3 linked regions of the Prochlorococcus marinus str. MIT 0917 genome follow. The protein of the gene in region 1 binds, or shares a complex with, the protein of each later gene. Links are inferred from orthologs where the notes say so. Each region holds a gene or a part of one and is shown in the gene's direction. Other genes may lie near its edges.

Region 1 (6,473 bases):
GCTCAATTTGACTCTTCTATCTTCTAATGAATGAAAACTAATTACCATGAAAAGTCCATCCTCTAACAACCAGTTTGGAGCTTTTTCTAATAAGCTATCCAGCGATTCTAATTCATTATTAACAGCTATCCTTAAAGCCTGAAAAGTTCTAGTTGAAGGATGAATTCTACCATGTCTTTGCTTGGGTGGAAAACAACCAGCAATTGCATAAGAAAGAGCTTTCGTTCCACTGTATGCTCCATTTTCTGCAAGATCAGTTTTGATTTTTCTTGCAATACGTCTAGAACGTTTTTCTTCTCCTAAGTTGTATATTAAATTTGCTAAATCCTGTTCAGATAGAGTGTCAATAAGTTCGGCTGCACTTAGACCTTTCTCAGGATTCATTCTCATATCTACCGGACCATCTAAACGAAAGCTAAAACCTCGTGAAGGCTCATCAAGTTGATGACTACTAACTCCAAGATCCGCTAAGACGCAAATGGCTTGTTCGTTTATTGAAAAGTCAGCGAAGTTTGTAGAGATTATTTCTATTCTTGTTCCGAACTTCTTTAATCTTTTTGATGCTGCTTCTCTAGCTATTGGATCTTGATCAAGCCCAATAATTTTGATTCCTGGGAAATTCTCTAGTATTTGAGCTGAATGCCCCCCTCCTCCGATGGTGGAATCAATAATTAATCCTTGTTTTGTTAATTCGCTTGGTAATTCCTTTAGTAATTGAATTATTTCATTCCCCATTATTGGGACATGATTAAAGTTAGAACTTGAACTAATTGGCCCTTCTTTCATAAGTTTTCACTAGTATTTAGACATTGCTTTGGTTGGGCCCAATGACGCAGCTTGAAACGCGTACGGAGCCAATGGTGGTCAACTTTGGGCCACATCATCCATCAATGCATGGGGTATTGCGGTTAGTCGTAACCCTTGATGGAGAGGATGTTGTTGATTGTGAACCAGTTATTGGTTACTTGCACAGAGGGATGGAGAAAATTGCTGAGAATAGAACAAACGTCATGTTTGTTCCTTACGTGAGTCGCATGGATTATGCGGCTGGTATGTTTTATGAAGCCGTTGTTGTTAATGCCCCTGAGCGTTTGGCAAATATAAAGGTACCTAAAAGAGCAAGTTATATCAGAGTGATAATGCTTGAGTTGAATAGGATCGCTAATCATTTGCTATGGTTAGGTCCGTTTTTGGCAGATGTCGGGGCTCAAACTCCTTTCTTTTATATTTTTAGAGAAAGAGAGATGATTTACGATTTATGGGAGGCTGCAACTGGTCAAAGATTGATTAATAATAATTATTTTCGTATTGGTGGCGTTGCCTGTGATTTACCTTGGGGTTGGTTAGAAAAATGTAAAGATTTTTGTGATTGGTTTGGTCCGAAAATTGATGAGTATGAAAAATTGATAACTAATAACCCTATCTTTCGTAGACGTATAGAAAGTTTAGGAGTTATAGGAAAAGAGCAAGCGATTAACTGGAGTCTTTCTGGACCAATGCTTCGGGCTGCAGGTGTTCCATGGGATTTGAGAAAGGTAGATCATTATGAATGTTATGACGATTTTGAATGGGATATTGCATGGGAGAAAGAGGGGGATTGTTATGCAAGATATAGAGTTCGTATTGAAGAAATGAGACAGTCATTAAAAATATTACGACAAGCTTGTGAGATGATTCCAGGTGGACCAACAGAAAATCTTGAGGCAAAAAGGACAGTTGAGGGAAAAAAAGGTGATATGTCAGGCTTTGATTATCAATATGTAGCTAAGAAGGTTGCACCTACTTTTAAGATTCCTAATGGTGAATTATATACACGCCTTGAGTCTGGAAAAGGAGAGATAGGAGTATTTATTCAAGGTAATAATGATGTAACTCCTTGGCGGTTTAAAATTAGAGCGGCTGATTCTAATAATTTGCAGATACTTCCTCACATACTGAAGGGAGCTAAGGTCGCTGACATAATGGCTATCTTAGGATCCATTGATGTAATTATGGGTTCTGTTGATAGATAAGGTTCTTTGGAAAAGCGTAATCCTAGAGAATGGTTATGTTTGAAACGGACCGTTCGTTTTGGTGAGACAGATGCTGCTGGCGTGGTGCATTTCCTTGAATTATTGAGATGGTGTCATGAAACTTGGGAAGCAAGTTTAGAAAAACATGGAGTAGTTTTACAAGAAATTTTTCCTACAAACCAAATCAACACAGGCCAACTGGATGTGGCTTTGCCAGTTGTTCATTGTGAAGCAAATTATTTTCAACCACTTTACGTTGGAGATATTATCAATATCGAACTAAATCCAGAGAAGATAAATGACTCTTCATTTGTACTTCGATTTAAATTTAAAAAAAATGGTGAGAAAATCGGCACGGCAAATATAAAACATGTATCTATAAATCCGATTACAAGAGATATATGTGCATTATCTAAGCAAATAAATTTCTGGCTTCATGAATCTAGTCTGAATTTTTAGTTAATAGGTCTATTAAAGGCTATCCAATCTTGCCATTTTTTTATTTCCCATTTTTTATTGATATTTCTTGAAAGTTTTGGACAATCGTACCAGTTCATTGGTTTTTTGGATGGTTGCCAGTCTTTAATGAGATTAGTCAGAAGTGAGATGATTGGATATCTGTTGATTCCTTTTTCTTTGAATTTAGTTAAGGCAACTAAACGTTGTCCCCATTTCTTATCACTAACTCCTAATACAAAAATGTCTTTAATTGGGATTTGATTTTTCGAGATTATTGTCATTAATTCCATTTCGATATCTTCTGGGAAAATCGTTTCACCACCAGAATTTATAGCTGAATCTCTTCTGCCCAAGATTTGTATTGCTTTTTTATTGTCGAGAGTGATGTATTGCGCTAAATCCCCTGCTTCCCACCATCCATTTGTATCTGTAATTGATTCGAATTTATCATTCTTCCATTTTGAAGTTGCAATCCTACTAGTTTTAATCTTAAGGGAATTTCTTTTGTTGATTTCTATCTCAACATCTTCTAGAGGGAACCCAACACTATTACTTCCTTTTAAAAAATCGTTGGGACTCAGGCAAGTCACCATTGCAACAGTTTCGGTGGCTCCATAACATGGAGCTAAATTAATAGACTTTCTTCGCGCTTTGTCAGCAAGATCTGTGGGGATCAAAGCACCTCCGACCCAGATTATAGCGAGAGATTGAAGCCATCTTAAACCATCAGAATCATCAATCAAAGACGATAATTGAGTTGGAACTAGTGATGTGATCAATGGACGTCTATATTTATTAGTTAATACTTCACTAAACTGCTTAAGTTGAAGTGGTTTATGCATTAAAGAGGGCGAAATCCAGTGATACTCCGATCGCCACGTGTTATGTCTCCACCAAGGCATGAAACCACTTATATGGTGTAAAGGTAGTGAATTGAGAATGATGCATTCATTTGGCTTGAGGCCATGATTCTTTAACCACATTCCGGTTGCCAAAGCCGAATTAGTTAGATTTTTAATTGATTGTAAACAAAGATTTGGTCCTCCAATGCTCCCCCCGCTTGAAATGATTATTCCTTCTCCTTCAGGTAAAGTTGACGATTTGGGAATTTTCGTTTGATCTTTTGGAGGTGCTAGATATACCCATTTATGCTTTTCAAAATTCTTCAAAATTTCTCTTGAACAGTCCAGGTTTTTTTCAGGAATACATTTTATAACTGCAATTTTGGTCATACAGCTTCCCAGACTAATCTTGGATTGTTGTTAAAGAGTGGGCCTTTGGGGCACCATCCAGGTGCAAGTCCAGGTGCACAAGGATTTCCACCTTTGACTTGCCTGGCAGCGAGGTGATGAATCCACCTTCTCCCAATACCAGTTTCAAAAGCTGTGCTTATTACTGTTTGACTATCTTCTTGTTCTATTTCTTTTAAGAGTAATCTAGGATCACCATCTAATGCAGGGCGACGTATTTGCCAACTTTTCCATGTTTTTCGTAAAAATGGAAATTCAACCAAAGATTCATCTAATGCGATTGGAATTTGATTGGCTAATGAAAATAAACCTTCAATATCTTTTGATGGGAGTGGCTGTTCAATCCATTCCAAACGAGGTTCGTTTTTGAGTTCGTTAATCCATTCTTGTGCTTTTTGGCGACTCCATCCTCCATTTGGATCAATTCTAAGTTTAAAATTATTTGGTAAAATATCTAAGATTTTTTGTAATGTTTTTTCTTCCTTAAAGTTATTTTCTTGGTGAGATACTTTCCATTTTATTGTACAAGAACTTTTCTTATCATTTGATCTATCTACATATTTAACTATTGACTCTAATGGATCAATATCTGTAGGTAGTAGATAAGCTGATTTTGCGGTGTCAAAACCTTCAAAATTTAACTTGCTTTTAGTTGGATTTTCTAAATCGGCTAAGCAGGTTCCTAATCCGAAAGCAAGTGCTCCTGGCAATTCACATAAATAATTTTCTATTGAATCTTTTGTAGTTTGTCTCCCAAGAAAATTTAGACTTTCGATACTTTTTTGTAATTCCTTCTTTTCAATAGGTGATACTTCACCCCATCCGTAATTTCCATCTGAGTCTTTTATTTGCAACAATAAACCTACCTTGGTATGAATACTTCCTTTCGAGGTTATTAACTTTCTTGTTAGTTGAAATGAAAATGTCTTGATATTAATTATTAATTTCATGATTCAACAAAATCAAAAATTAATTATAAAAAAATGAGGATATAGCAAAACCTGCACTCAAGCATAAACCATTAATTGTCTGAAAGCGTAAAGCTAAAAACTTACTGTTTTTAATACGCTCAGGTTGGTTGTGATGTCTTTTGATTAATTTGATAAGATCTACACCTGAAGGAAGGCTAATGAAACATATAAGAGTCGTTATTGGCCATATTCCAATTAGTACTGGTAATAATTCTAATAAAAATATTAGCCCAACGAACCACGGTAAAAATTCTGCCGCTCGATGAGTGCCTAAAATAACTAAGGGTGATTTTTTACCGACAGCAGCATCTTGATTGATTTGATGAAAATGCGAACAGAATAGAACCAAAGTGGTCGCCATCGCCGGACCTGCCCCAACCATCAGTGCTGTTCCCCAGGGGATGGCATGAAAATTAGATTTTGGAGAAACAACAATTAGTGCTGCAGCTGTAGCAAGCGGGCCAAAGGCAATCCAGCAGAGGGGTTCTCCCAACCCTTTATACCCCAGTCTAAATGGGGGCCCTTGATACAAATATCCAAGGAAGCAACAAATTAAGACCAAAAAAAGTACTGTTATTTTACTTTTTAAAGCAAGGATAAATATGATAAATAAACCTAATAAAAGAGAAAAATATGCAACTCGACTTACAGTGGTTTTATTACCAGTTAAAGCGACTACGGAGTGGAATTTGTATTTGTCAACGCCAGTTTCATCGTCAAAAAGATCATTGGTAAGATTCTCCCAAAGCAAAATCAAGATAGAGGCAATTAGAAAACCGATGAATTGTCCTAGACGAATTTTGCCGCTATTCCCAAGCTCCCATGCTGCAGATAAAATTACAGGCATTATTGCGACTGAATATAATGGCCACTTAATTGCAGCTTGCCAAAGATGTTTCTTTTCAGTTGTAGAAGACTTCACTGATAAAATAACCTGTTCTGTTTGTTTCTTTGTTCGTTCCTTAAGACTAGGCAGCAGTTCGTGTATTGGTTTATTTATGTCTAAAGGCTCTAATTGGTTATGAATTTAGAACCTGTCTTTAGTGAGCTTTTAGTTAGTTCTCTTCGGAAATGGAGTGAACGAAAAGTTGATGAATGTATATTGAGCATTTCTGTTCCTGTAAGTCAAACAGATCCTTTAACGACATTACCTTTAATTGCTGAAAAACATCAGTTTAGATTTCTTTGGGATCTATCTCCTGGATTGTGCATTTCTGCCGGAGGACATTGTCAATCTTTGGATTTATCTGGACCAAAGAGGTTTGAAAATGCACAAAGGTTTAGTGATGAGATTTTTACTCGATTGATAGATACTTCTCCAAGTCCAGCATTTTCAGCATCAAGGATTCTATTTTCATTTTCTTTTTTTGATCAAATTAAGAGTAATGAAAAATTAATAGATGATAAATTTTCCCTGCAGGCTGTTTTGCCTAAGTGGCAATTAACTGCAAAAGATGGATTGACATGGTTACGTTTAAATTCAGTTGCCCTAAATCCTTCAGATGTTCGTGAATCCGTAGAAAGATTATGGTCAATTCGAGAAAAGATAAATAGATCACCAGTTCGAATTTTCCATGATGTAAAAGAAAATTTCTTAGTCGATAATTTTTCTAATGATTGGAAATCTCAATATCGAGATGCCTTGGCTAAAGGGATCGACTTAATCAATGCAGGTGATTTGGATAAGCTTGTATTGGCTACGAGACAACGCCTTTCCCTCAGAAAACCTTTAGACCCCCTGAACTTACTTGCTCGCCTAAGAGTTCAGCAAACTAATAGTT
Region 2 (6,341 bases), 120 kb from region 1 along the record:
CAGAATTAATGCCTTCCAATAATTGAAATAACAATTCTTGCTGCAAATGATTTTGTAAAGATGGTAATTTAACAACAGATTGTGCAGAGATTACAGACCCTCCACATGCCCAAATATCAGAACAAGAATGAAAAGCCAAAAGCCTACCGTTTAACCATGGATCACTAACTAAAGATGGGAATCCATCGACACTTTGTATCAAAGTCTTGCTTGATTTTAATATTCCTATATTAATAGAATCATCTGTTGAAGTTTCTATTAAATCTAATTTATTCAATGCTGACTTTAATGGAATAAAAGCTAATTTTGCGGCACATCCTCTACACTTAATCATCTCTGTACCAGAGAACATTTCTGAATCTATTTTTTTAATAAGATAAAATTTAGAGATAAATTTTTTATCAATTAATTCTTTCAATCTTGATAGAAAATTATAAGGGCCCATAACAACCCCCCCCCAAGAGATAAAAGCTTTAGATTCTTTATTTGCAAAGTTAATATCTAAAAGTTGTATTGCTTTTCTTTGAGGTTTCCATTCCTCAAGCTTTAAACCTTTACTGATAAGCTCTAAATTTTTCGCAAGTGGTTTTGCCGAACGAACTGCCCACACTCCAGATGAAGGGCGAAAATGATGCTTAATTACTCCACAATCTCCTACAGCAAATAATTCAGGATAATTAAGGACTTGGAGAGTTTTTTTTGTTAATACCCTCCCATTCTTATCTATAGGCAAACCACTATCTTTTATCCAATCATATGATTTATTACCAGTGCATATTAGTCGTGGATATGAAATAGATGGATTCTTTTGTGTGATCTCAATATTTAAATCCTTTAAATATCTTAATAGATTCTTATTGATTTTTCTTCCCGATTTGACTTTTAATAAAATAGATCTTTTTGGCCATCTTTTTCTTAAAGAAAAAGCTATTTCTATTCCAGCAAATCCACCACCAATAATTACAAATGGTTTTGCCAAAGAATCATCCTTATGAATATCTTGGGCAACAATAAATTTATATGATTCGGAAAAAGGTTTAATTGGAACAACTAAATCTTTATCCCGCCTAATTAAAGATCTAGAATTTAAGTTAGTTTTTGTTCCGATATTTAAGGATAATAAAGAATATTCAATTTCAGGACGTCCTACTAAAAGTAATTTTTTTTTCTTAAGATCAATCCCCTCAATTTCTGCCATGACAAATGAAACGCCGGCTTTTGAAGCAATAGTCCTCAAATCAATTAGTATTTTATCAATCTTGTATTTACCTGCCAGGACCCCTGGAAACATCCCAGAATAAATGGTTGTACTTTCTTTATTAACTAAAGTAATCATTCCAGCAGGCTTCAATTTTGGATTCATTGCCCATCGGAGCAACACAAGGGCATGAGTATGTCCACCACCAGCCAAAACGAGATGATCAGTGAACATGATTTTTTGAATATTTCTGGAACACAATCAGATGCCTATGATTTCAAAAAAGCAAGATTAGGAATTATTGGAGGGAGCGGACTATATAGGATTGAAAATCTTAAAAATATAGTCGAGTTAAGCTTAGACACTCCATATGGAAAACCTTCTAATAAGTTACTAATAGGCAATCTATTTGGAATAGAAATTGTTTTTCTAGCTCGCCATGGAGAGAAACATACTTTAAACCCAAGCGAAATTCCATATAAAGCAAATATTTGGGCTATGCGCTCTCTAAACGTGAGATGGTTAATCTCCGCATCAGCTGTGGGATCATTAAAAGAAGATATCAAACCTTGCGACATTGTTATTCCTGATCAATTTATTGACCGAACTCATCAAAGACCATTGACTTTTTTTAACAATGGAGTTGTAGCTCACATAAGCATGGCAAATCCTTTTTGCGAAATTCTTTCTCAAATACTTTCGCAAGAAATAGAAAAATTGTTAACCGAAGAAAAAAAAATACACACTGGAGGCACATATCTTGCTATGGAAGGACCAGCATTTTCAACAAGAGCAGAATCAAATTTATATAGAAATTGGGGATGCTCAATAATAGGTATGACAAACCATACGGAAGCTAGATTGGCAAAAGAAGCCGAAATCGCTTACTCAAGCCTGTCCATGGTTACTGATTATGATTGCTGGAATCAAAATTGCGAAAATGTATCTGTCGAGATGGTCATTGAGAACCTTCAGGAAAATGCAAATTTTGCAAAATTAATAATCTCTGCTGCCGCTAAAAGAATCTCATCATTAAGGCCTTCAAGCTCTTTTCATAATGCATTAAAAAATGCGTTAGTTACTCCAAAAGAGCATGTACCAAATAAAACTAGAGAAAAGATAAAATTATTTACAGATAAATATTGGCTCTAAAAAAACCAACTCACATTAAATGTAAGTTGGTTTTTTTAGTTATTTCAAATAAATAGTATTTTTCTAGTTAAAATTAACCAGCGTTACCAATACCAGTGTATGAACCGTAGAAGAAAATACCAAGAACAAAAATAACAGCTGTTCCACCTGCAGTAGCTACTAACCACAAAGGAAGTGCTCCCTCTGTCCAACGTCTTTCCCAGGAGACTGCAGGCATACCATTTGGCAGACGATCTCCTGCTCGTCCATCAGGTCCTTTTAATTTGCTCATGATAAAGAGATTTAGTTAAAGAAGTAACTGGAAAAAAGAATTCCCATTACAAAAACAAGTAAGAGTCCAAGATAAAGACTTGTTCGGTTTAATTCAACCGGAACTTTATTTGGATTTGGATTGACTTGCATGGATAATAAAGCAATCAGATGAAATTTGTTTATTTCAGACGCGTGTCAAGTTCAGCCTTGGAATCAAAGCGCTGAACAACAACAGGAGCTTTGCTTTCTCCAGCCTGAAAATACGTATCTGGTCTAGGAGTTCCAAAAGCGTCGTAGGCAAGCCCAGAAGACACAAATAAAAATCCTGCCACGAAGATCGCAGGAAGTGCAACCGCATGGATAATCCAATAGCGGACACTAGTAATGATCTCAAAAAACGGGCGTTCCCCGGTAGAGCCGGCAGCCATAGCCTCACTTAATCAGCTCAGTGATCTTATCAAGCGAAATCAAAAGAATGGGGCTCTGTTGCAAGGTGGTTACACAGAGTTATGGAAATCATCAAAAATTTATGATTTCAACCCTGCCATCGCAGTAAATTGCCCCTTTCTCCGAAAACAAATCCCTTTGGACTGTCACTATTAGAATCGTCCACAAATAAAATTCTGATGAAATTTGTTGGAACAGATTCACCAACTGGGTCTTTTCCCCAAGTTTTTCCATTATCGTTGCTTACTAACAATGTTCCATTTCCACCCGCTGCCCAAATCGATTTAGATGGATCCCAAACAAGATCTTGATAGTTATAACCGTTGACGATTGGGATTATTGGCTTTGACCAGGAGTCAACATCATCAGGGTCTGCATTAAATCTGATTTCAGCTCCTCTTGAAAGCATCCATAAATCGCCATTTGGCTGTTCACCAACGCTTTGAACTCTCTTACTACTTGCTCTTTGATGAGGCTCCCATGACTCCTCTCCTGGAATTAGAAGCGAGAAGAAGTTACCAAGGCTACTAACACTTATATAGCCACCATTATTTGTACGTCTTAATTCTCTAATACCTCCAGAGCCTGAGGTATCAACAACTATTGCTTCCCAATTTGTACCAGCATCTGTTGTTTTATAAATTGCTCCAGCAGTAGTTGCTAACTCAGCAGAATCAGTATCAATTGTTGTTATCAAATATGGATCTCCTGGCAACTTATTTCCCAAATCGAGACGAGTCCAATTTTTCCCTCCATCAGTTGTGTGAAGAATCAATCCTGGTTGTCCTGCAATCCAACCTTCTTGGCCTTTAAAATCAATACTTATCAAACGAAAGTTGCCTTCGCTTGGAATATCTAAATTTCTTTCTTTCCAGGTAATTCCCGCATCATTTGTCTCAAGAATCAACCTGTTGGTGCCAACTAAAAACCCATTTTTGTCATCGACGAAGTCAACATCAAGTGGATTTGCCTCAGTATCGAGATCGATTAGTGACCAAGGGCTAGATGAACCAATGGAAGCATTGCTAACAGTACAACCACTAAGAGCTACTCCGACTATTAAGACAAGGGTCAAATTAATGACATTTGAAAGCAGACGTTTCATTTCAAAGAATAAAGAGAGAGAAAACAGGCAGCGGCTAAAGCCAGGCTTCCAAAAATAAGAACGTTTTTCTGGCCTGAAGGCAGTTTATTAAATCCAAAGCCATAAGTAAGGTTTTCTTCAAATCCACTAGGCTTTGATTTAGGTCCAATATCCTTATATCCACCAAATCCTACTCGACAGACTGGACATCTAAACTTCTCTCTATCTATATCCAAGAATGCCGTCCCTGGTTCAATATTTAGCTTTTTTATACCCTCATCAGGATCATAAATAAAACCACAACTCATACACTCGAAGCGATTTAATCTTGGATCAAACTCCTCGGTTGAGTTTTCTAGTTCCATTGAAATCACTTGATTCTGTTTTTCATCAGAATTCGAATTTCCCAAAGGATTTGATTTTGTTTTGATGTCTTCACTCACAGTTTTCACCTTCACACAGAACAACTCTATGGCACTAATCTAGAAAATGACTGTCAGACTGATATTGAAATCAGTAATTCATTCATGTTTTCCCTTCAGGGTTATGAGTATTTTTTAGGATTTCTTCTTATTTCCGGAGCAGTTCCCATTCTTGCTCTCACAACAAATAAGTTAATTTCTCCTAAAAGCAAAGCAGGAGAAAGGCAGCTTACATATGAATCTGGAATGGAACCCATTGGAGGAGCATGGATCCAATTTAATATTCGTTACTACATGTTTGCACTTGTTTTCGTTATCTTTGATGTCGAGACGGTGTTCCTTTACCCATGGGCAGTTGCATTTCACAAACTTGGGTTATTAGCATTTATAGAAGCACTTGTTTTTATCACAATATTGGTTGTGGCATTAGCATATGCATGGAGAAAAGGTGCCCTTGAATGGAGTTAAATCCCTTGAATAAATCTCCCTCCTCTGAAGCCGTAAGAAATCTCAGAGAATCTTCATGTGGCCCTGTTGGGACTCCAAAAGTAACTAATGATTTAAGCGAAAATATAATCCTCACGAGCCTTGAAGATCTTCACAACTGGGCAAGATTAAGCAGTTTATGGCCTCTTCTTTATGGAACTGCTTGTTGTTTTATTGAATTTGCTGCTCTAATCGGTTCGCGATTTGATTTTGATAGATTTGGATTAGTACCACGAAGTTCTCCTAGACAAGCAGATTTATTGATAGTGGCAGGTACGGTCACAATGAAAATGGCACCAGCTCTTGTAAGACTTTATGAGCAAATGCCAGATCCAAAATATGTAATAGCTATGGGGGCTTGCACTATTACTGGTGGCATGTTCAGCGCCGATTCAACCACGGCAGTTAGAGGTGTTGACAAATTAATACCAGTTGACCTTTACCTTCCTGGATGTCCTCCAAGACCAGAAGCAATATTTGATGCTGTTATCAAATTAAGAAAAAAAGTTGCTAACGAATCAATCTCTGAGAGATCAAAAATGACTCAAACTCATCGTTATTTAACTATTCCTCATAAAATGAAAAGATCAGAGTCAAAAGTTAATGGTAAATATCTAAACGCAAAATCCCAACTAATTGCATTAAATCCTTCCTTATCTGAAGAATTTGATCAATCTTTAAAAGAGGTTCAAAAAATATCTGAACAACTTTCAAGTAATTAAGCATCTCCTATTAAAAAAATGACAAATGAATCTGAAATTGTAGTCGAAGAAAAAATCTCAGGTCCAATAAGCGATTGGCTATCTAAAAATGGATTTGAAAACATTCCTCTCCAAGATGACCACTTAGGAGTTGAAGTAATAAAAATCACTCCAAAAAATATTTTATCAGTAGTTGAAGCGTTAAAAAATGATGGATTTAACTATCTTCAATGCCAAGGTGGATACGATGAAGGTCCTGGTTTAAATATTGTTTGTTTTTATAATTTAATAGAAATGAATGAATTTAAGAAAGATTTTTCTCCTCGCGAAGTAAGATTAAAAGTATTCCTGGATAGAGATGGAGACTTAAATGTTCCTAGTTTATACAGTCTTTTTAGAGGAGCAGATTGGCAAGAAAGAGAAACATTCGATATGTATGGTGTTAACTTTACAGGCCACCCTCATCCTAAAAGACTTTTAATGCCTGAAGACTGGAAAGGATGGCCACTTAGGAAAGACTATGTTCAGCCAGATTTTTATGAAATGCAGGATGCATACTGAATTTATTTACCTTTTTTGTATCTTCTATAAAATCTCAT
Region 3 (6,367 bases), 120 kb from region 1 along the record:
TAACAGTACAACCACTAAGAGCTACTCCGACTATTAAGACAAGGGTCAAATTAATGACATTTGAAAGCAGACGTTTCATTTCAAAGAATAAAGAGAGAGAAAACAGGCAGCGGCTAAAGCCAGGCTTCCAAAAATAAGAACGTTTTTCTGGCCTGAAGGCAGTTTATTAAATCCAAAGCCATAAGTAAGGTTTTCTTCAAATCCACTAGGCTTTGATTTAGGTCCAATATCCTTATATCCACCAAATCCTACTCGACAGACTGGACATCTAAACTTCTCTCTATCTATATCCAAGAATGCCGTCCCTGGTTCAATATTTAGCTTTTTTATACCCTCATCAGGATCATAAATAAAACCACAACTCATACACTCGAAGCGATTTAATCTTGGATCAAACTCCTCGGTTGAGTTTTCTAGTTCCATTGAAATCACTTGATTCTGTTTTTCATCAGAATTCGAATTTCCCAAAGGATTTGATTTTGTTTTGATGTCTTCACTCACAGTTTTCACCTTCACACAGAACAACTCTATGGCACTAATCTAGAAAATGACTGTCAGACTGATATTGAAATCAGTAATTCATTCATGTTTTCCCTTCAGGGTTATGAGTATTTTTTAGGATTTCTTCTTATTTCCGGAGCAGTTCCCATTCTTGCTCTCACAACAAATAAGTTAATTTCTCCTAAAAGCAAAGCAGGAGAAAGGCAGCTTACATATGAATCTGGAATGGAACCCATTGGAGGAGCATGGATCCAATTTAATATTCGTTACTACATGTTTGCACTTGTTTTCGTTATCTTTGATGTCGAGACGGTGTTCCTTTACCCATGGGCAGTTGCATTTCACAAACTTGGGTTATTAGCATTTATAGAAGCACTTGTTTTTATCACAATATTGGTTGTGGCATTAGCATATGCATGGAGAAAAGGTGCCCTTGAATGGAGTTAAATCCCTTGAATAAATCTCCCTCCTCTGAAGCCGTAAGAAATCTCAGAGAATCTTCATGTGGCCCTGTTGGGACTCCAAAAGTAACTAATGATTTAAGCGAAAATATAATCCTCACGAGCCTTGAAGATCTTCACAACTGGGCAAGATTAAGCAGTTTATGGCCTCTTCTTTATGGAACTGCTTGTTGTTTTATTGAATTTGCTGCTCTAATCGGTTCGCGATTTGATTTTGATAGATTTGGATTAGTACCACGAAGTTCTCCTAGACAAGCAGATTTATTGATAGTGGCAGGTACGGTCACAATGAAAATGGCACCAGCTCTTGTAAGACTTTATGAGCAAATGCCAGATCCAAAATATGTAATAGCTATGGGGGCTTGCACTATTACTGGTGGCATGTTCAGCGCCGATTCAACCACGGCAGTTAGAGGTGTTGACAAATTAATACCAGTTGACCTTTACCTTCCTGGATGTCCTCCAAGACCAGAAGCAATATTTGATGCTGTTATCAAATTAAGAAAAAAAGTTGCTAACGAATCAATCTCTGAGAGATCAAAAATGACTCAAACTCATCGTTATTTAACTATTCCTCATAAAATGAAAAGATCAGAGTCAAAAGTTAATGGTAAATATCTAAACGCAAAATCCCAACTAATTGCATTAAATCCTTCCTTATCTGAAGAATTTGATCAATCTTTAAAAGAGGTTCAAAAAATATCTGAACAACTTTCAAGTAATTAAGCATCTCCTATTAAAAAAATGACAAATGAATCTGAAATTGTAGTCGAAGAAAAAATCTCAGGTCCAATAAGCGATTGGCTATCTAAAAATGGATTTGAAAACATTCCTCTCCAAGATGACCACTTAGGAGTTGAAGTAATAAAAATCACTCCAAAAAATATTTTATCAGTAGTTGAAGCGTTAAAAAATGATGGATTTAACTATCTTCAATGCCAAGGTGGATACGATGAAGGTCCTGGTTTAAATATTGTTTGTTTTTATAATTTAATAGAAATGAATGAATTTAAGAAAGATTTTTCTCCTCGCGAAGTAAGATTAAAAGTATTCCTGGATAGAGATGGAGACTTAAATGTTCCTAGTTTATACAGTCTTTTTAGAGGAGCAGATTGGCAAGAAAGAGAAACATTCGATATGTATGGTGTTAACTTTACAGGCCACCCTCATCCTAAAAGACTTTTAATGCCTGAAGACTGGAAAGGATGGCCACTTAGGAAAGACTATGTTCAGCCAGATTTTTATGAAATGCAGGATGCATACTGAATTTATTTACCTTTTTTGTATCTTCTATAAAATCTCATTATTGCTAAAGCTAGACTCCTAGGATCATGCCTCAAAGTCGGAGTAGCCTTTGAGCCCTGAAGAGAAGCTAAATAAACCTTATAACCTCTAGACAAAAGATCAACCTTGTTGCATTTGACGGGTTCAGCCCCTTTTGATTTGTAATAATCAACCAATGGGGAGGGTTCTAATTCATCTTGAGCAAGTATTGAACTAAATATTTTCCTAGTAATTCCTCTAGAGGCCAGTTGCGCTTCTATAGCCCTCACATGACCAGTAACGTCAAGTCCATCAGTTTCACCTGGTTGAGTCATTAAATTACATATATATAGCTTTGGAGCTTTGCTCCTCTCTATAGCTTCGACTATTTCAGGAACAAGTAGGTTTGGAAGAATTGAAGTGTATAGGCTTCCTGGCCCTATCAAAATAATTTCAGCATTTCTTATTGCTTCCAGTGCTCTTGGCAAAGCTGGAGGTCGAGAAGGATAACAACCGATTCTAATTATTGGTAAGCGCGCATTACCAATAGCTGATTCTCCATCTATTCGATCACCATTCTCAAGTTCGGCCCATAACCGGACATCTACATTTGTAGCTGGTACAACTTGACCCTGAACAGCAAGAACCCTGCTTGATGCCGTGATTGCTGTCTCTAAGCTTCCAGTTATTGCCGTTAAAGCCGAAAGGAAAAGGTTTCCAAAGCTATGTCCCTCAAGTCCACTTCCTGAAGGGAAGCGATATTGAAAAAGCCCTTTTATTAGTGGCTCTTCTGTTGCTAAAGCTGCCAAACAATTTCTTATGTCTCCTGGAGGCTGGACACCCAGTTCTCTTCTGAGCACTCCACTACTTCCTCCATCATCTGCAACAGTAACTATTGCTGTTATTCGACTGCTATATCTTTTTAAGCCTTTTAATAATGATGATAATCCTGTACCACCTCCAATCGCAACAATATTCGGACCTCTATTTAATTTTTGCTTAGCTCTTAATGCATCAACTAAAAAAGTATCTTTTTTGGAACCTAAGGCTTGCCTAATAGATTCAAAACTTCTTCCTTGCCCCCAAACCAAAAGAGATATCCCTATCAAAAAAACTATTGGTCCAGAAATATTTCTAGGTACAAAAGTGGTAATGAATCCTAAAAACCAAAAAAGTATTTCAACCACCCAATAAATTGGACGTAAATCAGCCCAAATTGAGGCTCCAATCAAAGCAATTAATAAACCCAATCCTGATGTCATCATCCACCTTTTGACTACTAGGCCTGGCAAAAGCCATCTAATGCCTCTTTTAAAGCGTGAGTAAAGATGAAAAGACAAACTAGCGAAAAAACTTTTTCGCAAAGTAGATCTTCTTGATTTTCTTTTCCTTCTTTTGTTCAATGGATTCAAATTAGATAAGATTTCAACAAACAGACCTAAATAATTAATTCATATAAACACTACTTAAACTTCCCAATTCACCTATCTCATACAAAATGAGATAGGTAAACAAACATTAGGAGAGAGTGTGCCAAAAAACACTCAAGTAATGTTGATGAAAGATCTCAGTGTTCAACTGGGATCAAATAAAATTCTCAATGAAGTCAATCTTGACATGCGTGCGGGAGAGAGACTGGCAATTGTTGGTCCGTCTGGCGCAGGCAAGTCAACAATACTTCGCCTACTAGCTGGCTTGCTATTACCTTCTAAAGGAAGTCTGCAAATATCAGGTATAGAGCAAAATTATTTAAGGCTTGATCAAAACGACCCTCCCGACGTGAGATTAGTTTTTCAAAACCCAGCATTATTAGCATCATTATCAGTTAGAGAAAATGTAGGTTTTTTGCTTGAAAAGCAGAAACTTTTTTCCGAAGAAATTATCAATAAAAAAGTCATAAATTGTTTACAGAAAGTAGGCTTATATGATGTAGCAGACAAATTTCCAAATCAACTTAGTGGAGGAATGCAAAAAAGAGTAAGTTTTGCTCGTGCATTAATTAGTAACTCCAAGAAAGGAAAAGACTCTATCCCTCTTCTTCTATATGACGAGCCAACTGCTGGTTTAGATCCAATAGCTAGCACTCGTATTGAAGATCTAATTATTAAGACAACCGATGCAGCGGAAGGCTCTTCAATCGTTGTAAGTCACGTTTCCAGTACAATTGAACGAACAGCTAATAGAGTTATCTTGCTTTACGATGGAAAGTTTAAATGGGATGGATCTATAGATCAATTTAAACAAAGTGAGAATTCCTATGTAAAACAATTTCGCACAGGTAATCTTCAAGGACCAATGCAACCTGAGGACTTATAAATTTATGCGTAGAAGTTTACGAGATGCGTTTGTTGGATTTTCACTATTAGGTGGATTAATTATCTTTTCAGGAGCAATGCTTTGGTTAAGAGATTTTCGTTTAGGGTCTAAAACCTGGGAGGTATCTGCAAGCTTCAAAGATGCAAGTGGTCTTGCGAAGATGTCTCCGGTAACTTATCGGGGAATCATTGTTGGCTCTGTTCAAAAGATAAATTTCACCCCAAACACTGTTGAAACTAAAATCAAATTAAACAATGATAATCTAATTTTACCAAAACCTGTAATTGCAAAAATAGTTACAAGCTCTATGCTTGGAGGAGATGCTCAATTATCGCTAGTCTCATTAGGCAAATCATTCAATAGTAACGAAGTAATTACAGTCAAAAAAGATTGTCCCAATAAAAAAATCTTATGTAGTGGAGATAAGATTAAAGGTGTAGAAATGGTTAGCATATCTGGCTTGACAGAGGGTATAAATGGAATTATTGACGAAGCAGATAGACAAGCAATAGTAAATAAAGTATCAGAATCTATTCAACAGTTTGATAGAACTCAAGCCAATCTTGATGAACTTGTCTTATTATCTAAATCAGAACTTCTAAGAGCAAAACCTATAATTTCTGAATTAACAAAAGCTTCTATTCATTTAAATAATATTCTTGAAAGCCTCGACAATCCTAAGACTCTAAAAGACATTCAGGAACTTGCCTCAACATCTAGTTCACTTACAAAGAAAATAGACCAAATGAGCTCAGACATGGGGAATATTATGGAAGACAAAGAACTGTTAGATGCTCTAAAAAGAGTGACTATAGGCCTGAGTAAATTATTCGATGATATATATCCTTAAAAAACAAACAGTTTTAGGTCACACTATTAATTGCATCCATTGCTATTGAAGCAATAGCTTTATCACTTGCCTTAGGCAATTGAACATATTTACCTCCTGACGCTTCAGCCAAGTCTTTACCCATACCACTTGCAATAAACTTTCTTTCTGTATCAATAACAAGTAATTTGATACCAAGCGCTCGATAGCGCGAAGCAACATCAAGAACTTCCTGCTTCAAGTCAGGTGGTGTCTCTCCTTCAAGAACTGGTTGGCCTAATGAAGTGCTCAATGGAACGTTTCCTCTACCATCTGTAATTGCCACTACAACAACTTGACCGAGATCTCCTGTTGCCAAAGCATTTGCTCCTACTCTTGCAGCTTGAGTTAATCCATGAGCAAGTGGAGATCCACCACCACATGGCATTGCCTCAAGTCGCCTTTTCGCAGCAGTGATTGATCTTGTTGGAGGAAGCAGAACTTCTGCTTGATCTCCTCTGAAAGGTATTAGGGAAACTTCATCTCTATTTTCATAAGCTTCGGTTAGCAAACGAATAACAGCTCCCTTTGCACTTTGCATTCTATTGAGAGCCATTGAACCACTTGCATCAACCAAGAAGATCACAAGTGCGCCTGCTTTACGCTGAAGTAATTTTGCGCGCAAGTCCCCTTCCTCAACAATAACTTTTCTATTAGGTTCTCTTTCCCTTCTAGCTTTCTGGTAAGGCGCAGCAGCTCTTAAAGTTGCATCAACTGCAATTCTTCTAACAGGACCTCTTGGAAGAATTGGCTTTACATATCTTCCCCGGTTATCACTTAAAACAGCTGACCTACTTCCGCTATTTCCACTTTTTGATTTAGTGGATGAAAACAGTAACAGATCAGGATCAACAGCACATGCTTCTGGATCAAGCATAAATTCCTCAGGGATTGGAGGTGATGACTCTTGGTCTTGGTCCTCTTCCTGATCTTCTTCTTGATCTTCTTCTTGATCATT

Evidence for each region.
Region 2: the proteins of O5637_RS08755 (region 1) and O5637_RS09380 are in contact, whole or in part, in a cryo-EM structure (PDB 6ZJN), measured with the Thermus thermophilus proteins. The link is inferred for Prochlorococcus marinus str. MIT 0917 from one-to-one orthologs. Residues at the interface, in WP_223903221.1 of Thermus thermophilus: Met26, Thr27, Asn29, Gly31, Pro32, His34; in WP_096411116.1 of Thermus thermophilus: Glu45, Ser46, Asn48, Pro50, Ala51, Gly52, Glu53.
Region 3: the proteins of O5637_RS08755 (region 1) and nuoB are in contact, whole or in part, in a cryo-EM structure (PDB 6KHJ), measured with the Thermosynechococcus vestitus proteins. The link is inferred for Prochlorococcus marinus str. MIT 0917 from one-to-one orthologs. Residues at the interface, in WP_011057128.1 of Thermosynechococcus vestitus: Pro17, His18, His19, Pro20, Ser21, Met22, Val25, Arg27, Met29, Thr31, Ile38, Asp39, Cys40, Glu41, Pro42, Val43, Ile44, Gly45, Tyr46, Leu47, His48, Arg49, Gly50, Met51, Lys53, Ile54, Asn57, Arg58, Pro65, Tyr66; in WP_011056552.1 of Thermosynechococcus vestitus: Leu46, Met47, Tyr48, Thr50, Ala51, Cys52, Phe54, Ile55, Glu56, Ala58, Ala59, Ile61, Gly62, Ser63, Arg64, Phe65, Asn76, Pro78, Thr89, Thr91, Lys93, Met94, Ala97, Leu101, Met123, Phe124, Ser126, Asp127, Ser128, Tyr129.

The regions. Positions count from the first base shown.
Region 1 is NZ_CP114784.1:1,569,560-1,576,032, forward strand. Bases 1-2,919 are described here. They hold O5637_RS08755 (NAD(P)H-quinone oxidoreductase subunit H), read left to right. Parts: upstream 1-827; coding sequence 828-2,012; downstream 2,013-2,919. Other genes in these bases: rsmH (16S rRNA (cytosine(1402)-N(4))-methyltransferase RsmH), read right to left, coding at 1-786; O5637_RS08760 (acyl-CoA thioesterase), read left to right, coding at 2,019-2,471; O5637_RS08765 (AMP-binding protein), read right to left, coding at 2,468-2,919. Outside these bases: more of O5637_RS08765, read right to left, coding at 2,920-3,703; menC (o-succinylbenzoate synthase), read right to left, coding at 3,700-4,671; menA (2-carboxy-1,4-naphthoquinone phytyltransferase), read right to left, coding at 4,691-5,614; O5637_RS08780 (isochorismate synthase), read left to right, coding at 5,714-6,473.
Region 2 is NZ_CP114784.1:1,688,101-1,694,441, reverse strand. The notes cover bases 3,555-6,341. They hold O5637_RS09380 (NAD(P)H-quinone oxidoreductase subunit 3), read left to right. Parts: upstream 3,555-4,660; coding sequence 4,661-5,023; downstream 5,024-6,341. Other genes in these bases: O5637_RS09365 (gluconeogenesis factor YvcK family protein), read right to left, coding at 6,306-6,341; O5637_RS09370 (NAD(P)H-quinone oxidoreductase subunit J), read left to right, coding at 5,782-6,303; nuoB (NADH-quinone oxidoreductase subunit NuoB), read left to right, coding at 5,014-5,763; O5637_RS09385 (rubredoxin), read right to left, coding at 4,151-4,576; O5637_RS09390 (photosynthesis system II assembly factor Ycf48), read right to left, coding at 3,555-4,154. Outside these bases: selenide, water dikinase SelD, read right to left, coding at 1-1,432; mtnP (S-methyl-5'-thioadenosine phosphorylase), read left to right, coding at 1,418-2,350; O5637_RS09405 (photosystem II reaction center protein J), read right to left, coding at 2,424-2,621; O5637_RS09400 (photosystem II reaction center protein L), read right to left, coding at 2,633-2,752; psbE (cytochrome b559 subunit alpha), read right to left, coding at 2,782-3,030; more of O5637_RS09390, read right to left, coding at 3,138-3,554. UniProt on the Escherichia coli protein: NDH-1 shuttles electrons from NADH, via FMN and iron-sulfur (Fe-S) centers, to quinones in the respiratory chain. The immediate electron acceptor for the enzyme in this species is believed to be ubiquinone.
Region 3 is NZ_CP114784.1:1,684,000-1,690,366, reverse strand. The notes cover bases 1-2,813. They hold nuoB (NADH-quinone oxidoreductase subunit NuoB), read left to right. Parts: upstream 1-938; coding sequence 939-1,688; downstream 1,689-2,813. Other genes in these bases: O5637_RS09365 (gluconeogenesis factor YvcK family protein), read right to left, coding at 2,231-2,813; O5637_RS09370 (NAD(P)H-quinone oxidoreductase subunit J), read left to right, coding at 1,707-2,228; O5637_RS09380 (NAD(P)H-quinone oxidoreductase subunit 3), read left to right, coding at 586-948; O5637_RS09385 (rubredoxin), read right to left, coding at 76-501; O5637_RS09390 (photosynthesis system II assembly factor Ycf48), read right to left, coding at 1-79. Outside these bases: more of O5637_RS09365, read right to left, coding at 2,814-3,628; O5637_RS09360 (ABC transporter ATP-binding protein), read left to right, coding at 3,756-4,541; O5637_RS09355 (MlaD family protein), read left to right, coding at 4,546-5,391; bchD (magnesium chelatase ATPase subunit D), read right to left, coding at 5,405-6,367. UniProt on the Escherichia coli protein: NDH-1 shuttles electrons from NADH, via FMN and iron-sulfur (Fe-S) centers, to quinones in the respiratory chain. The immediate electron acceptor for the enzyme in this species is ubiquinone.